Regions from separate parts of the Streptococcus vulneris genome, predicted to be linked through region 2. Evidence: predicted binding sites of a transcription regulator. Region 2 holds the regulator's gene; each other region holds the start of a gene.
What was found. The regulator NrdR, encoded in region 2, represses ribonucleotide reductase genes. The targets are predictions, from matches to a motif close to ACACNATATATNGTGT.
Positions count from the first base shown of each region.

Region 1 (6,183 bases), on a different contig from region 2:
TTGTCCAAAAAAGAAATCAAGCAGTTGGACAAACTTGGTTCCATGCATTTTCGGGAGGATAACAGTAAAGCTCTCCGCCAGAAATTGAAGGAAGATGATAAGGCGGCTTACGGAGTTATCAAATCTTTGCTAAGTATGGATAGCAATGCCGATGTCTATGATCGAACAGATTCACAATTCTTTTCTTCGGGTGAAAGCATGTGGCAATATATGTTGGAAGACCTCAAGAAAGCTGAGAAATTTATCTTTCTAGAGTACTATATTGTCGAAGAAGGTCTGATGTGGAATAGCATACTAGATATACTAGAGCAAAAGGCAGCTCAGGGTGTAGAGGTCAAGATGCTCTATGATGATATCGGTTGTATGGCGACTTTACCTGGAGACTATACTGTTCAGCTTCGTAGTCGAGGAATTGAAGCCCATAAGTTTAACAAGGTGATTCCTCGTTTGACGGTAGCTTACAACAATCGGGACCATCGTAAAATCCTTGTTATAGATGGTCAGGTAGCTTATACAGGAGGCATTAACTTAGCCGATGAGTATATCAACCATGTAGAACGCTTTGGTTATTGGAAGGATAGTGGGATTCGCATAGATGGTCCTGGTGTCAAGGCTCTAACCCGTCTCTTTTTGATGACTTGGTACATCAATCGTGGGGAAATCAGCGATTTTGATCAGTATCACTTGGAAAATCAGCCTTGTTCTGGCCAAGGGCTCTGCATTCCTTACGGTAGTGGGCCCAAGCCCATCTTCCGTACCCAAGTAGGGAAAAAAGTCTATCAAAGTTTGATTAATCAGGCTACTGATTCAGTCTACATCACAACACCCTATTTGATTATTGACTATGATTTAACTGAGAGTATTAAAAACGCGGCCATGAGGGGTGTTGATGTTCGCATCGTGACTCCTTTCATTCCAGATAAAAAATTAATCCAACTCATTACAAGAGGGGCCTATCCGGATTTGTTGTCAGCAGGAGTAAGGATTTTTGAGTATAGTCCAGGCTTCATCCACAGTAAACAAATCTTAGTGGATAAGGACTTTGCTGTAGTTGGAACGATTAATTTAGATTATAGAAGTTTACTTCATCACTATGAAGATGCAGTTTTGCTATATAAAACGGCATCAATCACAGAGATTCAAAAAGACTTTCAGGAGATTTTTTCAGTATCTCAAGAAATTTTCCCTCATACGATAAAAAATAGCTGGTATCAGAAATTGATTAAGGAAATTGCCCAGTTATTCGCCCCTATCTTATAAGAAATCTAGGACTTAGGATACAACCCAGTCCTATTTTTCTTGCCTTTTACGAATAAGAAGATATAGGAGGAACGATGCTGACTCAGAAAGAATTGGATTATATCATGTCATTTAAACAGACGCATTTACACCGATTTCGGGAAATTGAAACCTTTGTGAAACTATGCAAAAAATCGCTCAAACAGCCATCGCAAGCTGACAATTTTAGGTCTTTTTGATATACTAAGACAGATAAATTGAATAGGAGAAACGATATGGCTGTATATGGCAGAATCGAAGAAGTATCCGAAACGATACAGAGTAATGAAATTGAAAATAGACTGGATAGGAAGCTTGAATCTCATGTAGAAAAAGAAGAACAGGTAGCTTTCCCGTTTTTCAGACTCATCATTGGAAGTACGATTGCAACGGTTTTTTCTGTGGTGATACCTTTACTTTTAGATATGGTAGGTCCCTCTCAGGCGCAGGATTTGTATATAGGGTGGGCTTTACATCAGGGAGGACAGCTTTACAGTAGCTATTATGCAAGTCAAGGTCTTCTTTATTACTTACTACTTTATATTACCCAAGGAGGCATCCTTTTTGCCTTGGTAGAATGGCTAGCCCTCTTAGGAGGAGGTTATTTCCTCTTTTCTTCAACCGACTATCTGACGGGACAAAGGGAACAAGCCAAACAACTCCTAACCATATTTTATATCTTGGTGTCTGGTCTTGGTTTTGGAGGAGGTTATGCTACTATCTTAGCTCTGCCATTCCTGTTTGCAGGATTTTCATTTATAGCAGCTTATCTATCAAATCCTAATCATGACAAGGGATTTCTACGTCTGGGGATCTTTTTGGGCCCATCATTTTTCATAGAGCCTCTTACAAGTCTTCTCTTTGCTGTAGTAGTAACGATTGGTTTATTTGTCTTTAATGTTGGGCATGGTCGTTTTGTCCATGGAGTTTATCAGTTTTTTGCAGCGGCACTTGGTTTTTCTCTCATCTTTTACCCAGTAGGCTACTATGTGCTTACTTCAGGTGGTTTTGGAGAAGCTATAGGAAGTCTTTTGTATCCGATTGATTCCCTTCAGGTCTTTACCAATCCTCAACTAATGGATAATGTTGTATTCTATGGTTTGTTGACCTTTGGTTTAGGAGCTCTCTTCCTTGTTTTTCTAGGATTGTTCCAATCAAAGGCATCAAGATTATATGTTATTTCAGTACCAGCTAGTTTTGCTTTCTTATTTGTATTAGCCTTGTTGCTTTTTTCTCAAGAACCTCTTCACGGTTCGCGTTTGATTCTAATCCTTCCATTTTTACTCCTTCTTTTGATGACCAGTATTCGTGGGAAACATTCAGCTAGAGGAGCTCGTCGTCGGAGAAGAGAAGATGTTCCTACTTTATGGAAAAAATTCATGAAAGGAAATCTCTACTTACCGATCCTAGTGGTGGTTTATCTGATTGCAATTCCTTTTGTAGCTCGTTTTGTCTTGCATCCAGCTTCTTATAGAGAACAACATCAAGTAGTAGACAGAGTCAAACAAGAGACGAGTGAGGGAGACCAAATTTATATTTGGGATTCACATGTTCAGATGTATAAAGAAAGCCAGCGTTTGGCTGGATCCATGTTCCCATCACCTCTTCTTTACACGAGTACAGAAGAAAACAAAACTACCTTGATTCATGACTTGAAAGAAAACCAACCTAAGATGATTGTGGTAAACGACAAGGTGGCTCTCTGGTCTGAGGCGGAGACACTCTTAAAAGAAAATTACCAACAAGTAAAGACTGATTACTCAGAGTTTAAAGTCTATAAAATTAAATAACTAAATCAATATCTTGTGTATTTTTAAAAAAATTATGATTTTTAACACAAGATATTGATTTTTCTTTTTAGAGTGGTATAATACTTTTTAGAAAGAACATTTTAGAAAAGAGCATGCATATGATTGCACTAGAAGAAAAAGTTACAATTTTGCCAACTCTCTTCGTCGAGAAACGAGATGGGAGACGTGTTGTATTTGATGTGGATAAGATTGACAAGGCTCTCCACAAGGCGGCTGATAAGGTTATGGATGTGACACCCTTGGTCGAAAAACGCCTCAATGCTCTGACTGAGCGTATTGTCACAGAAATTCATAGTCGTTTTCCACAGGGGGTTAAGATTTATGAAATCCAAAATATCGTAGAACATGAACTCCTTGAAGCCAAAGAATATGCGCTAGCTGAGGAGTATATTACTTATCGGACACAGAGGGATTTTGAGCGCTCAAAAGCGACGGATATCAACTTTAGTATCCACAAACTTCTCAACAAAGACCAGGCAGTTGTCAATGAAAATGCTAATAAAGACAGCGATGTCTTTAATACCCAGCGTGATTTGACAGCGGGCATCGTTGGAAAATCAATCGGACTGCAAATGCTTCCTAAGCACGTAGCCAATGCCCACCAAAAAGGGGATATCCACTATCATGATTTGGATTATAGCCCCTACACACCTATGACCAACTGCTGTTTGATTGATTTTAAAGGTATGTTGGAAAATGGTTTTAAGATTGGGAATGCAGAGGTAGAAAGTCCTAAGTCTATCCAGACTGCAACAGCTCAGATTTCCCAAATCATTGCCAACGTTGCTTCTAGCCAGTATGGAGGCTGTTCAGCTGACCGTATCGATGAAGTCTTGGCTCCTTATGCAGAGAAGAATTATCAAAAACACCTCAAGGATGCGGAAGAGTGGGTTTTACCTGATAAACGAGAAGATTATGCATGGAAGAAAACCCAAAAAGACATCTACGATGCCATGCAATCTCTTGAGTATGAAATTAACACCCTCTTCACTTCAAATGGACAAACACCTTTTACTTCGCTCGGTTTTGGTTTAGGAACTAGTCGTTTCGAACGGGAAATTCAAAAAACTATCTTGACCATCCGAATCAAGGGGCTTGGTTCGGAGCATCGTACAGCCATCTTCCCTAAGCTCATCTTTACGCTTAAAAGAGGCCTTAACTTGGAAGAAGGGACTCCCAACTACGACATTAAGCAGTTGGCTCTTGAGTGCGCAACTAAACGGATGTATCCGGATGTCTTGTCCTATGATAAGATTATCGAGTTGACTGGTTCTTTCAAGGTTCCTATGGGCTGTCGTTCTTTTCTTCAAGGATGGAAGGATGAAAATGGTGTCGAGGTCAATTCAGGTCGCATGAATCTGGGCGTTGTGACGGTTAACCTGCCTCGTATTGCTCTTGAGTCTGAAGGTGATATGAATAAGTTCTGGGAAATCTTCAACGAGCGAATGAACATTGCGGAAGATGCTCTGGTTTATCGTGTCGAACGGACCAAGGAAGCGACACCAGCCAATGCTCCTATCCTTTATCAATACGGTGCTTTTGGCCATCGTCTAGGTAAAGAAGAAAATGTTGACCAGCTCTTTAAGAATCGTCGTGCGACAGTTTCGCTGGGTTACATCGGTTTGTACGAAGTAGCGACAGTTTTCTTTGGAAATAGCTGGGAACACAATCTAGAAGCTAAGGAATTTACGCTGGATATCATTCGCGATATGAAACGCCGTGTAGAAGAGTGGTCTGACCAATATGGCTACCATTTCTCTATCTACTCAACACCATCTGAAAGTTTGACAGACCGTTTCTGCCGACTAGATACAGAGAAGTTTGGTTCTATTCCTGATATTACAGACAAGGAATACTACACTAACTCTTTCCACTACGATGTTCGTAAAAATCCAACACCATTTGAAAAAATAGACTTTGAGAAAGTCTATCCAGAAGCAGGTGCGTCAGGTGGTTTCATCCATTATTGTGAGTATCCAGTCCTTCAGCAAAATCCTAAGGCTCTGGAAGCTGTTTGGGATTATGCCTATGACCGTGTGGGCTATCTTGGGACCAATACTCCAATAGACCGTTGCTACAAGTGTGACTTTGAAGGGGATTTTGAACCAACTGAAAGAGGATTTGCTTGTCCAAACTGTGGCAATAGCGACCCTAAAACAGTAGACGTTGTTAAACGGACTTGTGGCTATCTTGGCAATCCTCAAGCAAGACCTATGGTCAATGGCCGTCACAAGGAAATCGCTGCGCGTGTTAAACACATGAATGGTTCAACGATTAAAATAGCTGGCCATCAAGTAACAAATTAGAAAGAAATGAAATGGGAAAATATCAATTAGACGATAAGTGGCGTGCACAAGTGACCCGTTATCACGAGAAACATTCTAAAGGTGGAGCTGGTAAGAAAGAACGCTTGCTCAGCCTCAGAGAACAATTTTTAAACAAGAACAAGCAAAAATAAAAGTGAGAGTCAGCTCTCGCTTTTCTCATAGTGGGAGGTAAGGATGGAACTACGTAGACCAAGACTAGCAGATAAGAAAGCTATTATAGACATGATGGAGGAATTTGAAAAATATCAGTCGCCTCACGATGGGGGCTTTTGGGATACAGAGAACTTTGTGTATGAAGAGTGGTTGGAAACAAATATGCAAAAAGAGATGGGAATAAACTTGCCTGAAAATCGTGTTCCTTCTATTCAATTTGTATCATTTGATGATGTAGGTCCTGCTCTAGGATTTTTGAATCTGCGATTGAGACTGAATGAGGGTTTACTGAATTATGCTGGCCACATTGGATACTCCATCCGTCCATCTCAAAGAGGCAAAGGATATGCTAAGGAAACTCTCCGTCAGGGCTTGCAAGTTGCTAAGGAAAAGAACATCAAGAAAGCTCTTGTGACTTGTAGCGTGAATAATCCTGCTAGCAGAGCAGTCATTCTAGCAAATGGAGGTCTCATTGAGGATGTTCGTAATGGAGTCGAGCGTTATTGGATAGAGGTAGCGAATGAATAATCCAAAACCACAAGAATGGAAAAGTGAAGAGCTCAGTCAAGGCCGTATCATCGACTACAAGGCCTTTAACTTTGTAGATGGAGAGG
Region 1 covers NZ_JAHUZC010000002.1:185,142-191,324, forward strand. Annotated here, with positions in the region: gene cls (cardiolipin synthase) at 1-1,260, shown strand, start outside; gene KUA57_RS02940 (hypothetical protein) at 1,515-3,068, shown strand; gene nrdD (anaerobic ribonucleoside-triphosphate reductase) at 3,188-5,395, shown strand; gene KUA57_RS02950 (hypothetical protein) at 5,407-5,547, shown strand; gene KUA57_RS02955 (GNAT family N-acetyltransferase) at 5,591-6,097, shown strand; gene nrdG (anaerobic ribonucleoside-triphosphate reductase activating protein) at 6,090-6,183, shown strand, end outside.
Region 1: the regulator NrdR is predicted to act here: its motif matches at 3,113-3,128, upstream of nrdD (anaerobic ribonucleoside-triphosphate reductase).

Region 2 (6,183 bases):
TTGACGTGACAGGTTCTGACCAGCAAAGCTAACCTGTCCACTTGTCGGTGTCTCTTCTCCATGAATGATATTGAGCAGGGTTGTCTTACCAGAGCCACTTTCCCCGATAATGGCAATTTTTTCTCCTTGTTTGATGTGCATGGAAGTCGGAGACAGGAGGCTATTTCCATCTTTTTCAAGGGAGATGGTATCAAGTTGGATAGGGAAAATGTTTTCTATGCTTCTAGGCGAGATGAAGTTAGACTGGCCCAAAAGTTTTTGGTATTTATTGAGAAGAGTTCGATTCGCTTTTCGGGTGTTGGTAAAGTAAGCCAACTCTTGGAATTGATAGTCGATATTATGGGAAACTAGATAGATGGCCACAAAACTCGCCGCATCTAAATAATTATAGTAGGTCATAAAGCCACCGATGACGATTGGTGTGACAGAACAAAAGGCATCGATGCTATTGATCAAGAGACTGTTTAAAGTTCGTTGCTTTTCATAGTTAATTTCGGTATCTAGACTGGTTTGTAATTGCTTTTGATAGCGAGCAAAAAAGTAGTCTTGCCCCTGATAATGGCGAATTTGTTGGCTACCACCAATAAAATTTGTCAAGCTTGCTAAGTAGCTCTGGTTAACAGTGGACCGCTTTTCAGAAAGTGAATCCAAACGCTTTGATCCGATAGCACTGCAGAGGACAGGAAAGGAGTAGAAGAGGATGAAAATCAAGCCCAAGTAAAAATTGGTCCATAGGGCATAGAGAATGGACACAGTTGTGAAGCCAAGAGAAGAAATGATGATGACCGTTGGCTCAATATAGTTTTCTTCTAGTTGCTTGACGTCGTTTTCTAGGTCAGACAAAATATCCTTTTCATCAATCTCATAACTGTTTAAAAATCGCTTGAAAATAGCACTCTTGATTCCATATTTGAAGTCAGTAATCAAACGAGCGTAGTAATAGCGTTTCCCAGCCAAACCTAGTAAGAGAGTGAGATTACCAAGTATTCCTAGAATTAATACTTTCCAAAGAAGGCCTAGTTCTTGATTGGTAAAACTAGCAACAATATTTTGAACAAGGGCTGGTGTGATAATCGCTTCCAGCCAAGTAATGGCAATAGAAAAGAAGTAAAGTACGAGGTGCTTCTTAGTAACAAATCTTTTCAGCATAAAGAGTTGACCTCCTTATAGATATACATGTAATCAGTTTTAAAGTCATTATACTCCTTTTTATTAAATACTTCATATAAAAATGTAAATCTTGAGGTCGAAAAAAGCCTAGCGAGTTATTGTCGCTAGACTCTAAGATTATTGCAAATTAACCTTATTTTTCAAGATGTAGTAGGTTCCGAGGTAAAAAATAGCTATGAAAATGAGTTCTTCAACAATGCCTACGCTTGCTCCCATATAGAAATTATCATTGAATCCTGCAAGTGAATTGACATAGAAGTTAGTACTGGTATTGAAGAAGACTTCTACAAATCCAATGACGATTTGGATACCGATATAAGCTACAATGGCTAGTGCGGTACGGTATTCATTGAAAAGTTGTCCGATGGAAATAGCCAAGTAGATGCAGAGGATTCCTGAAATGGTATTTAGTAGGAAGGATACCCCCATAAGAGAGAGTTGAGGAAGGAATGTTCCTACAAGTGGAATCAACTCAGAATTTGATATCCATTCTGGAACCGTTATGGTAACAATAATAAAAGCGCTTAGAGCTAGTACAGTGGAGCTAAGGATAGACCAAATGAAGGCTCCAACTAATTTGGCTGTGATGATATGGTGTTCAGAAACTGGCAAGGTCAAAGTCAGATAGCCTTGTCGGTCATAGACACTACCTTTGAATCGTTTAATAATCAAGAAAATGGTTGAAATCCCAAGTGTAATCATCAATCCACCAAAGACGAGAGCCAGAAAGAAAAGTAAGACAGGTTGGCTATCTTTGAAAGATACATAATTATAGTAGTGTCCTTGCATTCCTATGAGGACGGAAAGAACTAGCACGGCGGCGTAAAGAGCTAAATACCACTTGTTAACATTTTTAAATTCGTAGCGAACTAAATTCCAAAACATAATAATCTCCTTTGCTTAGGCCTTAAATTCCTGACGGAAGAGCTGGTCAATGGATTCACCAGACTCATAGCGAATATCATCTACATTTCCTTGACGGACGACTTTTCCGTCCTTTAGGAAGACAATTTCATCCAAGATTGGCTCGATATCAGAAATCAAGTGGGTAGAAATCAAAACGCTAGAAGTTGGGGAATAGTTATTGATAATGGTATTGAGGATGTAATCACGGGCTGCTGGATCCACACCACCAATTGGTTCGTCTAAAACGTAGAGGCGGGCGTCACGGCTCATAACCAAAATCAGTTGGACCTTTTCCTTATTTCCTTTTGATAGTTTCTTGAGACGACTATTTTCATCAATGCCGAGGTCTGCAAGTAGATGATGGGCGCGTTCCAGATTGAAATCTTTATAGAAGGTCTTGAAGTAGGTTAGGGCTTCTTTGACCTTCATTTGTTCATTGAGATAGGTCGTATCCGGCAAATAAGCTACGATAGCTTTGGTTGCTGGGCTTGGATCCATGTCGTTGATGAGGACGCGTCCTTGGTCTGGTTGTAAGAGCCCATTGATTAGTTTGATCAAGGTTGTTTTTCCTGAGCCGTTTGGGCCAAGGAGACCGACAATTTTTCCAGCGGGGATGTCAAGAGAAACATTTTCAAGGGCTGGGGTTGCTCCATAAGATTTGGATACATTTTCAAATGCTAGTAATGACATAGGCTTAAACTCCTTTAATATAATCGCCGACTACGCCTGGTAGTTCTTCTTTTTCATAGCCAAAATGGGTCATGGAGGAAACGAAGTGTTCCAATTCTTCTTCTGATAGTTGTTTACGCGATTGGGTGATCAGCTCCTTATCCTCGGTCACAAATCGTCCAGTTGTGCGCTTGCTGTAGACAAATCCTTCTCGTTCAAGGTCTGACAAGGCTCTTTGGATGGTGTTGGGATTGACACCTGCCTCGCTAGCTAGCTCTCTCACGGTTGGAAGTTGTTGATTGGGTTCCAGTGTATGGGAAACAATCTGAAGCTTGATTTTTTCCATAATCTGTAAATAAATGGGTTTTTTATTGTCGAATGTCCAGGACATCTTGTTCTCCTTTCATTTATCCTTTTGTCTTAATCAAATAATACAACAAAACAAAAAACTTGTCAAGCAAAAAGAAGAATTGTTTTGGGAATCGCTTAAAAAATGGTATAATGAAAAGAAAACGATAAGGAGGGAAAGGATGCGTTGTCCAAAATGTGGGGCTACCAAGTCAAGTGTTATCGATAGTCGCCAAGCAGAAGAAGGGAACACCATTCGTAGAAGACGTGAGTGCGACGAATGCCAGCACCGTTTTACAACCTACGAACGGGTAGAAGAAAGAACCTTAGTGGTTGTTAAAAAAGATGGTACACGGGAACAATTCTCCAGAGATAAAATCTTTAATGGAATTATCCGCTCAGCCCAGAAACGTCCTGTGTCAAGTGATGAAATCAACATGGTAGTCAATCGTATCGAACAGAAACTCCGTGGTCGAAATGAAAATGAAATTCAAAGTGAGGACATTGGTTCACTCGTCATGGAGGAGTTAGCTGAACTGGACGAGATTACCTATGTACGTTTTGCCAGTGTCTATCGTAGCTTTAAGGATGTGAGTGAGTTAGAGAGTTTGCTCCAACAAATCACCCAGTCCTCTAAAAAGAAAAAGGAAAGATAAATGAAGCCAATTGACCGTTTTTCTTATCTAAAGAATAATCGGGTGTCGCAAGATACCTCATCTCTGGTACAGTGCTACCTCCCGATTATCGGTCAGGAGGCACTGAGCCTTTATCTTTATACGATTAGTTTTTGGGATAATGGTAGAAAGGAATACCTCTTTTCAAGTATTCTCAACCATCTTAACTTTGGGATGGATAGACTGATAAAATCCTTGAAAATCCTATCTGCTTTCAATCTCTTAACCCTCTATCAAAAGGGGGATACCTATCAGATAGTTATCCATGCTCCTCTGTCTAGTCAAGACTTCTTGGAGCATCCTGTTTATCGCAGACTTTTGGAGAAAAAGATTGGCGATGCAGCTGTGGAGGATTTGAAAGTTGAAAGTGCTGATGGTGAAGAAATACCTGTCTCACTCAATCAAGTCTTTCCAGACTTGGCAGAACTGGGAAGTCAAGAAGACCTTGGTCTCAAGAAGAAAGTGGCCAACGATTTTGACTTGGACCATTTTCGTCAGCTTATGGCTCGAGATGGGCTTCGCTTTGCGGATGAGCAGTCCGATGTCTTAAACCTCTTTGCCATCGCCGAGGAGAAGAAATGGACTTGGTTTGAAACTTATCAATTGGCCAAGTCAACAGCTGTTTCCCAGGTTATTTCAACCAAACGCATGCGGGAAAAAATAGCTCAAAAACCTGTTTCCTCTGACTTTAGTCCTAAGGAAGCAACCATTATCAAAGAAGCCAAAAGTAAAACTGCCCTGCAGTTCTTGGCAGAAATCAAGCAAACACGTAAGGGAACCATTACCCAAACAGAAAGAGAACTCTTGCAACAGATGGCTGGCTTGGGCTTGCTGGACGAAGTCATCAATATCATTCTCTTATTGACCTTTAATAAGGTGGACTCAGCAAACATCAACGAGAAATATGCCATGAAGGTAGCCAATGATTACGCCTATCAAAAGATTCATTCGGCAGAAGAGGCAGTTCTTCGGATCCGTGAGCGTGGGCAGAAGAATCAGGCTAAAAAAAGCAGTACCCCTAGTCCTGCCAAGTCCAATGTACCCAAGTGGAGCAATCCAGATTATAAGAATGAAACCAGCGAGGAAACTCGTTTGGAACTAGAACGTAAGAAACAAGAACTATTAGCTCGATTAGAAAAAGGAGGAGATTAGATGGAAAGTGTCGGAGACGTACTCAAACGTCAACCTAGCCGTTTTCATTATCAAGATTTGGTCCAGAAAATCACGAAGGACCCTGATGTTGCGGCCTTTATCCAGCAAGAATCCCTCAGCCCAGAGGAATTGAATCGCAGTATCTCCAAGTTTAATCAGTACATCACTGAGCGTGACAAATTTCTCCGTGGTGATACGGATTATATTGCCAAAGGCTACAAGCCTATTTTGGTTATGAATCATGGTTATGCGGATGTTTCATATGAAGAAACTCCAGAACTAATCGCGGCGAAAAAAGAAGCGGCTATTAAGAACCGTCTCAAGTTAATCAATCTGCCAGCCAGTCTCAGAAAAGCTAGTTTGGCTCAAGTAGACTTGGATGATTTGGGTCGCTTGCCAGTTTTTGAAAAGCTATTAGCCTTCGTGGAACAATATCCAACTATTCGAAAAGGTCTTTACTTATATGGAGACTTTGGTGTGGGTAAAAGTTTCATGGTGGCTGCCTTAGCCCATGATTTGTCAGAAAAACTTGGGGTTTCATCCACTCTCCTCCACTATCCTAGCTTTGTCATTGATGTCAAAAATGCTATTGGTGATGGTAATGTCAAGACCTTGGTGGATGAGATTAAGCTTTCTGAAGTCCTGATTTTAGATGATATTGGTGCCGAGCAATCAACACCTTGGGTGCGTGATGAAATCCTGCAAGTCATTCTCCAATATCGGATGCAGGAAAATTTACCGTCCTTTTTCACCTCCAACTTCAACTTTGAAGAATTGGAGCTGCATTTCGCTAAAGGGAAACATGGAAATGACGAAACCTGGGAAGCCAGACGCGTCATGGAACGCATCCGTTATTTGGCTGAGGAGACTCGTTTAGAAGGAGTAAACCGTCGATGACAGAAACGATTAAACTGATGAAAGCTCATAAGTCTGTTCGAAGATTTAAGGAGCAAGTCCTTCCTCAAGAAGATTTGACTGAAATCCTGACAGCAGCCCAGATGGCCTCGTCTTGGAAGAATTTCCAATCCTACTCTGTGATTGTGGTACGAAGTCAAGAAAAGAAAGATGCTCTGTATGAATTGGTGCCTCAAGAAGCCATTCGCCAGTCAGCTGTTTTCCTTCTTTTTGTCGGAGATTTGAACCGAGCGGAAAAAGGAGCCCGACTTCATACTGACTCATTCCAACCTCAAGGTGTGGAAGGCCTCTTGATTAGTTCGGTCGATGCGGCCCTTGCTGGTCAAAATGCCCTGCTGGCGGCTGAAAG
Region 2 covers NZ_JAHUZC010000003.1:111,468-117,650, reverse strand. Annotated here, with positions in the region: gene gggC (streptosactin export ABC transporter GggC) at 1-1,149, opposite strand, end outside; gene KUA57_RS03805 (hypothetical protein) at 1,288-2,055, opposite strand; gene KUA57_RS03800 (ABC transporter ATP-binding protein) at 2,071-2,766, opposite strand; gene KUA57_RS03795 (GntR family transcriptional regulator) at 2,771-3,136, opposite strand; gene nrdR (transcriptional regulator NrdR) at 3,276-3,749, shown strand; gene KUA57_RS03785 (DnaD domain protein) at 3,750-4,919, shown strand; gene dnaI (primosomal protein DnaI) at 4,920-5,816, shown strand; gene KUA57_RS03775 (NADPH-dependent oxidoreductase) at 5,813-6,183, shown strand, end outside.

Region 3 (6,183 bases), on a different contig from region 2:
CGTGTATCAAGCCAGAATTGCTCCGTCAGTTTTTCCCAAGTTGATTTGTCGATGACATCTTCGATGGCATTCCAGTTAATGGCTTTGTAGTAAGTTTCCATTTTGTAAAATTTCTCCTATATATTTTGTCAATGCAAATGATTTTTAATGATATTTGCGTAATGATATAAATTTCTCTTTTCTAGTTCTTTCAGAAAAACTTCTAATGGTGGAATATTACTCATATATGGAGAACTATCTGGTCCAGTGTAGAGACCACCACCTGGTCCAGTGTAAAGACCGCCACCTGGTCCAGTGTAGAGACCACCACCTGGTCCAGTGTAGAGGCCACCGCCTGGTCCAGTGTAAAGACCGCCACCTGGTCCAGTGTAGAGACCACCACCTGGTCCAGTGTAAAGACCGCCACCTGGTCCAGTGTAAAGACCACCACCTGGTCCAGTGTAAGCACCACCACCTGGTCCAGTGTAGAGACCGCCACCTGGCCCAGTGTAGAGACCACCACCTGGTCCAGTGTATCTATTTCTAATCCACATTAATCCAGTCCTTTCAACTTATGCTTAAATCACACAGCTTTCACATTGGTTAGCACCGACTTCTCCACCATCATCTGTAAAGGTACGGACGTAGTAGATAGACTTGATACCCTTGTTAAAGGCATAGTTACGAAGGATAGACAAGTCACGTGTCGTTTGTTTGTTTTCTTTCTTCCATTCGTAAAGTCCTTTTGGAATGTCACTACGCATGAAGAGGGTGAGTGAAAGTCCTTGGTCCACGTGCTCAGTCGCAGCAGCGTAAACATCAATCACCTTACGCATATCCATGTCGTAGGCAGAAGTGTAGTAAGGAATAGTTTCTGTTGACAAACCAGCAGCTGGATAGTATATTTTACCAATTTTCTTCTCTTGGCGTTCTTCGATACGTTGCGTAATTGGGTGGATAGAAGCTGAAACGTCATTGATGTAACTGATAGAACCATTTGGCGCTACAGCAAGGCGGTTTTGGTGGTAAAGTCCATCTGCTTGAACCTTGTCGCGAAGTTCAGCCCAGTCAGTAGCACTTGGGATAAAGACATCTTTGAAGAGTTCTTTAACACGGTCTGATTTTGGAACAAATTCGCCAGTTACATACTTGTTGAAGTAGCTTCCGTTAGCATAGTCTGATTTTTCAAAGTTGTGGAAGGTGATACCACGCTCACGCGCGATATTGTTTGACTCAACCAAGGTCCAGTAGTTCATGAGCATGAAGTAGATGCTTGTAAACTCAACAGACTCAGGTGATCCATATTCAATCAATTGTTGGGCAAGGTAGCTGTGAAGTCCCATAGCACCAAGTCCAAAGGTGTGGGCTTGGCTATTTCCGTGGTCGATGGTAGGAACAGCTACGATGTGCGAACTATCTGTAACGAAAGTAAGGGCACGAACCATAGCACGGATAGAACGACCAAAATCAGGTGAAGTCATCATGTTAACCACGTTGGTTGAACCAAGGTTACATGAAACGTCCGTTCCCATTTGAAGGAATTCTTGAGCATCGTTGATCAAGCTTGGTTCTTGGACTTGAAGAATCTCAGAACACAAGTTACTCATAATGATTTTTCCATCAACGGGATTTGCACGGTTAGCCGTGTCGATGTTGACTACATAAGGGTAGCCAGATTCTTGTTGCAATTTAGAGATTTCAGTTTCCAAATCACGCGCCTTGATTTTTGTCTTGCGGATATTTGGATTTGCGACTAGCTCATCGTATTTTTCAGTGATGTCGATGTAGTTAAATGGCACACCGTATTCAAGCTCTACTGAGTAAGGGCTGAAGAGGTACATTTCTTCATTTTTACGAGCTAATTCGTAGAATTTATCGGGTACCACGACACCAAGTGAAAGGGTCTTGACACGAACTTTTTCATCGGCGTTTTCTTTCTTAGTTGAAAGGAAGGCGATAATATCTGGGTGGAAGACGTTGAGGTAGACAACACCAGCACCTTGACGTTGACCCAATTGGTTAGAGTAAGAGAAGCTATCTTCGAAAAGTTTCATAACTGGAACGACGCCAGAAGCAGCTCCTTCATAGCCTTTAATAGGTGCGCCAGCTTCACGAAGGTTGCTGAGGGTAATTCCCACACCACCACCAATACGTGAAAGTTGAAGAGCTGAGTTGATAGAACGTCCGATAGAGTTCATATCATCAGTTACTTGGATCAGGAAACATGATACCAATTCACCACGACGAGCACGTCCAGCATTCAAGAAGGAAGGAGTAGCAGGTTGGTAGCGTTGGTGGATGATTTCATTGGCAATATCGATGGCAACAGCTTCATTGCCATCGGCGAAATAAAGGGCGTTAAAGAAGACACGGTCTTCCATGCTTTCAAGATAATATTCACCGTCATTAGTCTTTAAGGCATATTGATTGTAAAACTTATAGGCAGCCATGAAAGACTTGAATTGGAAGTTTTGGTCTTTGATAAATTGAGCCAATTCTTCCAAAAATTCTGGACGGTATTTCTTGATAAAGGCTGTTTCGATGTAGTTGTGTTCAATGAGGTAGTTGATTTTATCCTTGATTGAATCAAAAACCATAGTGTTTGGAACTACATTTTCTTTAAAGAAAGCATCCAAGGCTTCCTTATCTTTATGCAGCATGATTTGTCCATTAACTGGACGGTTGATTTCGTTATTGAGACGGAAGTAAGTCACGTCCTCAAGATGTTTTAATCCCATAAAATTTCCCTTATCTAATTACAAAAGAAAGGCTTCTAAGTTAGCCCTAGAAGCAGTTTCTTCTGGATGATGTACTAAGATTATGCTAATTGTTTCAGTTTTCCTGGTTGGAAACCTGAAAAGACTTCAGTTGGTGTTTGGATAACAGGAGCTGCGCTGAAACCGAGCTCTTTAACTTGATCGATGTACTCAGGTTGCTCATCAAGATTGATTTCACGATAAGCAACATTATTACTGTCCAAGAAACGTTTAGTCATTTTACATTGGACACAGTTGTTTTTAGAATAAACGGTTACCATTTTGTAACTCCTCTTTCAAAATAGATTACTTTCTTAGTATATCAGAAAATAAATTTTTGTCAATGATTTAAAACTAAATATAGTGGTCTATTTTTCTGCTCAAGCTAACAAAACACAATATGTAGTGTTTGATTTGTAAAAAAATGATAATTATCCTATAAGTTGTTTTTTGAAAAACTATATCCTGTGTTTTATCAATAAATATAGAAGATTTTCAGCAAGTTATCTGAAAGGAAATCGAATAAATCCCATAAAATGCTTGAAAAAAATCCTAGAAGATGATATAATACCAAATTGTAAGGGTTATCACATATAACTCAAAAAAGAAAGAACAAAAGGAGAGTCAAACTATGGCTTCTAAAGATTTCCACGTAGTGGCAGAAACAGGTATTCACGCACGTCCAGCAACATTGTTGGTACAAACTGCAAGCAAATTTGCTTCAGATATCACTCTTGAGTACAAAGGTAAATCAGTTAACCTTAAATCAATCATGGGTGTTATGAGTCTTGGTGTTGGCCAAGGTGCTGACGTAACTATCTCAGCTGAAGGTGCAGATGCAGATGACGCTATCGCTGCAATCTCAGAAACAATGGAAAAAGAAGGATTGGCATAAGGAAAATGACAGAAATGCTTAAAGGAATCGCAGCATCTGACGGTGTTGCAGTTGCAAAAGCATATCTACTCGTTCAACCGGATTTGTCATTCGAGACTGTTTCAGTCGAAGATACAAACGCAGAAGAGGCTCGTTTGGATGTAGCTCTTGAAGCTTCTCAAAACGAGCTTTCTCTTATCCGTGAGAAAGCTGTAGGTACGCTTGGTGAAGAAGCGGCTCAAGTTTTTGACGCTCATTTGATGGTTCTTGCTGACCCAGAATTAATTGGTCAGATTAAAGAAACAATCCGTGCTAAGAAAGTCAATGCTGAAGCAGGTCTTAAAGAAGTGACTGACATGTTCATCACTATCTTTGAAGGCATGGAAGACAACCCATACATGCAAGAACGTGCAGCGGATATCCGCGACGTGACAAAACGTGTGTTGGCTAACCTTCTTGGTAAAAAATTGCCAAACCCAGCTTCTATCAATGAAGAAGTAATCGTAATTGCGCATGACTTGACACCATCTGATACAGCTCAATTGGACAAAAACTTTGTAAAAGCTTTTGTAACAAACATCGGTGGACGTACAAGCCACTCAGCTATCATGGCACGTACACTTGAAATTGCAGCTGTATTGGGAACAAATAACATCACTGAAGTAGTGAAAGACGGTGATATCCTTGCCGTTAACGGAATTACTGGTGAAGTGATTATCAACCCAACAGATGAACAAGCGGCAGAATTTAAAGCAGCTGGTGAAGCTTATGCTAAACAAAAAGCTGAATGGGCACTTTTGAAAGATGCTCAAACAGTAACTGCTGACGGTAAACACTTCGAGTTGGCTGCTAACATCGGTACTCCAAAAGACGTTGAAGGTGTTAACAACAACGGTGCAGAAGCTGTTGGACTTTACCGTACAGAGTTCTTGTACATGGATTCTCAAGACTTCCCAACTGAAGATGAGCAGTATGAAGCATACAAGGCTGTTCTTGAGGGAATGAATGGTAAACCAGTGGTTGTTCGTACAATGGATATCGGTGGAGATAAGGAACTTCCTTACTTCGATATGCCACACGAAATGAACCCATTCCTTGGATTCCGTGCCCTTCGTATCTCTATTTCTGAAACTGGAGATGCAATGTTCCGTACACAAATCCGTGCCCTTCTTCGTGCTTCTGTTCATGGTCAATTGCGTATCATGTTCCCAATGGTTGCCCTCTTGAAAGAATTCCGTGCAGCTAAAGCAGTTTATGAAGAAGAAAAAGCAAACCTTCTTTCTGAAGGAGTTGCAGTTGCGGATGACATCCAAGTTGGTATCATGATTGAAATCCCTGCAGCAGCAATGCTTGCAGACCAATTTGCAAAAGAAGTAGACTTCATGTCAATTGGAACAAACGACTTGATCCAATACTCAATGGCAGCAGACCGTATGAACGAGCAAGTTTCATACCTTTACCAACCATATAACCCATCAATCCTTCGCTTGATCAACAACGTTATCAAGGCAGCTCACGCTGAAGGTAAATGGGCTGGTATGTGTGGTGAGATGGCTGGTGACCAAAAAGCTGTTCCACTTCTTGTCGGAATGGGCTTGGATGAATTCTCTATGTCAGCAACATCTGTCCTTCGTACACGTAGCTTGATGAAGAAATTGGATACTGCTAAGATGGAAGAGTACGCAAACCGTGCCCTTACAGAGTGTTCAACAATGGAAGAAGTTCTTGAACTTCAAAAAGAATACGTTAACTTTGATTAATCGAAAAGTCCTTGCAACTAAGTTGCAAGGTTTTTTTATAGTTTAAAATCATAAAATCTATTAACTAGTTCATAAAATGCTTGACAATAAAAAAAAACGGAGTAGAATATTAACTAGTTAAATAACTAGTTAAGGAGTTTTTATGAAGAAACAAAATTTGTTTTTAGTGTTGTTAAGTGTCTTTCTTTTGTGTTTAGCTGCTTGTGGGCAGAAGGAGAGCCAGTCAGGTAAAGGGATGAAAATTGTGACTAGTTTTTATCCTATCTATGCCATGGTCAAGGAAGTATCTGGTGACTTGAATGATGTTCGAATGATTCAGTCAAGTAGCGGAATTCACTCCTTCGAACCTTCAGCAAATGATATTGCAGCCATCTATGATGCAGATGTCTTTGTCTACCATTCGCATACACTTGAATCTTGGGCGGGAAGTCTGGATCCCAATCTAAAAAAATCCAAAGTTAAAGTTTTAGAAGCTTCAGAAGGAATGACATTGGATCGTGTCCCTGGTCTAGAAGATGTGGAAGCAGGTGATGGAGTCGATGAAAAAACGCTTTATGATCCTCACACTTGGCTAGATCCTGAAAAAGCTGGCGAAGAAGCCCAAATTATCGCTGATAAACTTTCAGAGGTTGATAGTGAACACAAAGAAACTTACCAGAAAAATGCGCAAGCCTTTATCAAAAAAGCTCAAGAATTGACTAAGAAATTCCAACCTAAATTTGAAAAAGCGAGTCAGAAAACATTTGTAACCCAACATACAGCCTTTTCTTATCTAGCTAAACGATTTGGACTCAATCAACTTGGAATCGCAGGT
Region 3 covers NZ_JAHUZC010000008.1:95,492-101,674, forward strand. Annotated here, with positions in the region: gene nrdF (class 1b ribonucleoside-diphosphate reductase subunit beta) at 1-101, opposite strand, end outside; gene KUA57_RS06720 (hypothetical protein) at 129-533, opposite strand; gene nrdE (class 1b ribonucleoside-diphosphate reductase subunit alpha) at 558-2,717, opposite strand; gene nrdH (glutaredoxin-like protein NrdH) at 2,798-3,016, opposite strand; gene KUA57_RS06735 (phosphocarrier protein HPr) at 3,367-3,630, shown strand; gene ptsP (phosphoenolpyruvate--protein phosphotransferase) at 3,636-5,369, shown strand; gene adcAII (zinc-binding lipoprotein AdcAII) at 5,512-6,183, shown strand, end outside.
Region 3: the regulator NrdR is predicted to act here: its motif matches at 3,129-3,144, upstream of nrdH (glutaredoxin-like protein NrdH).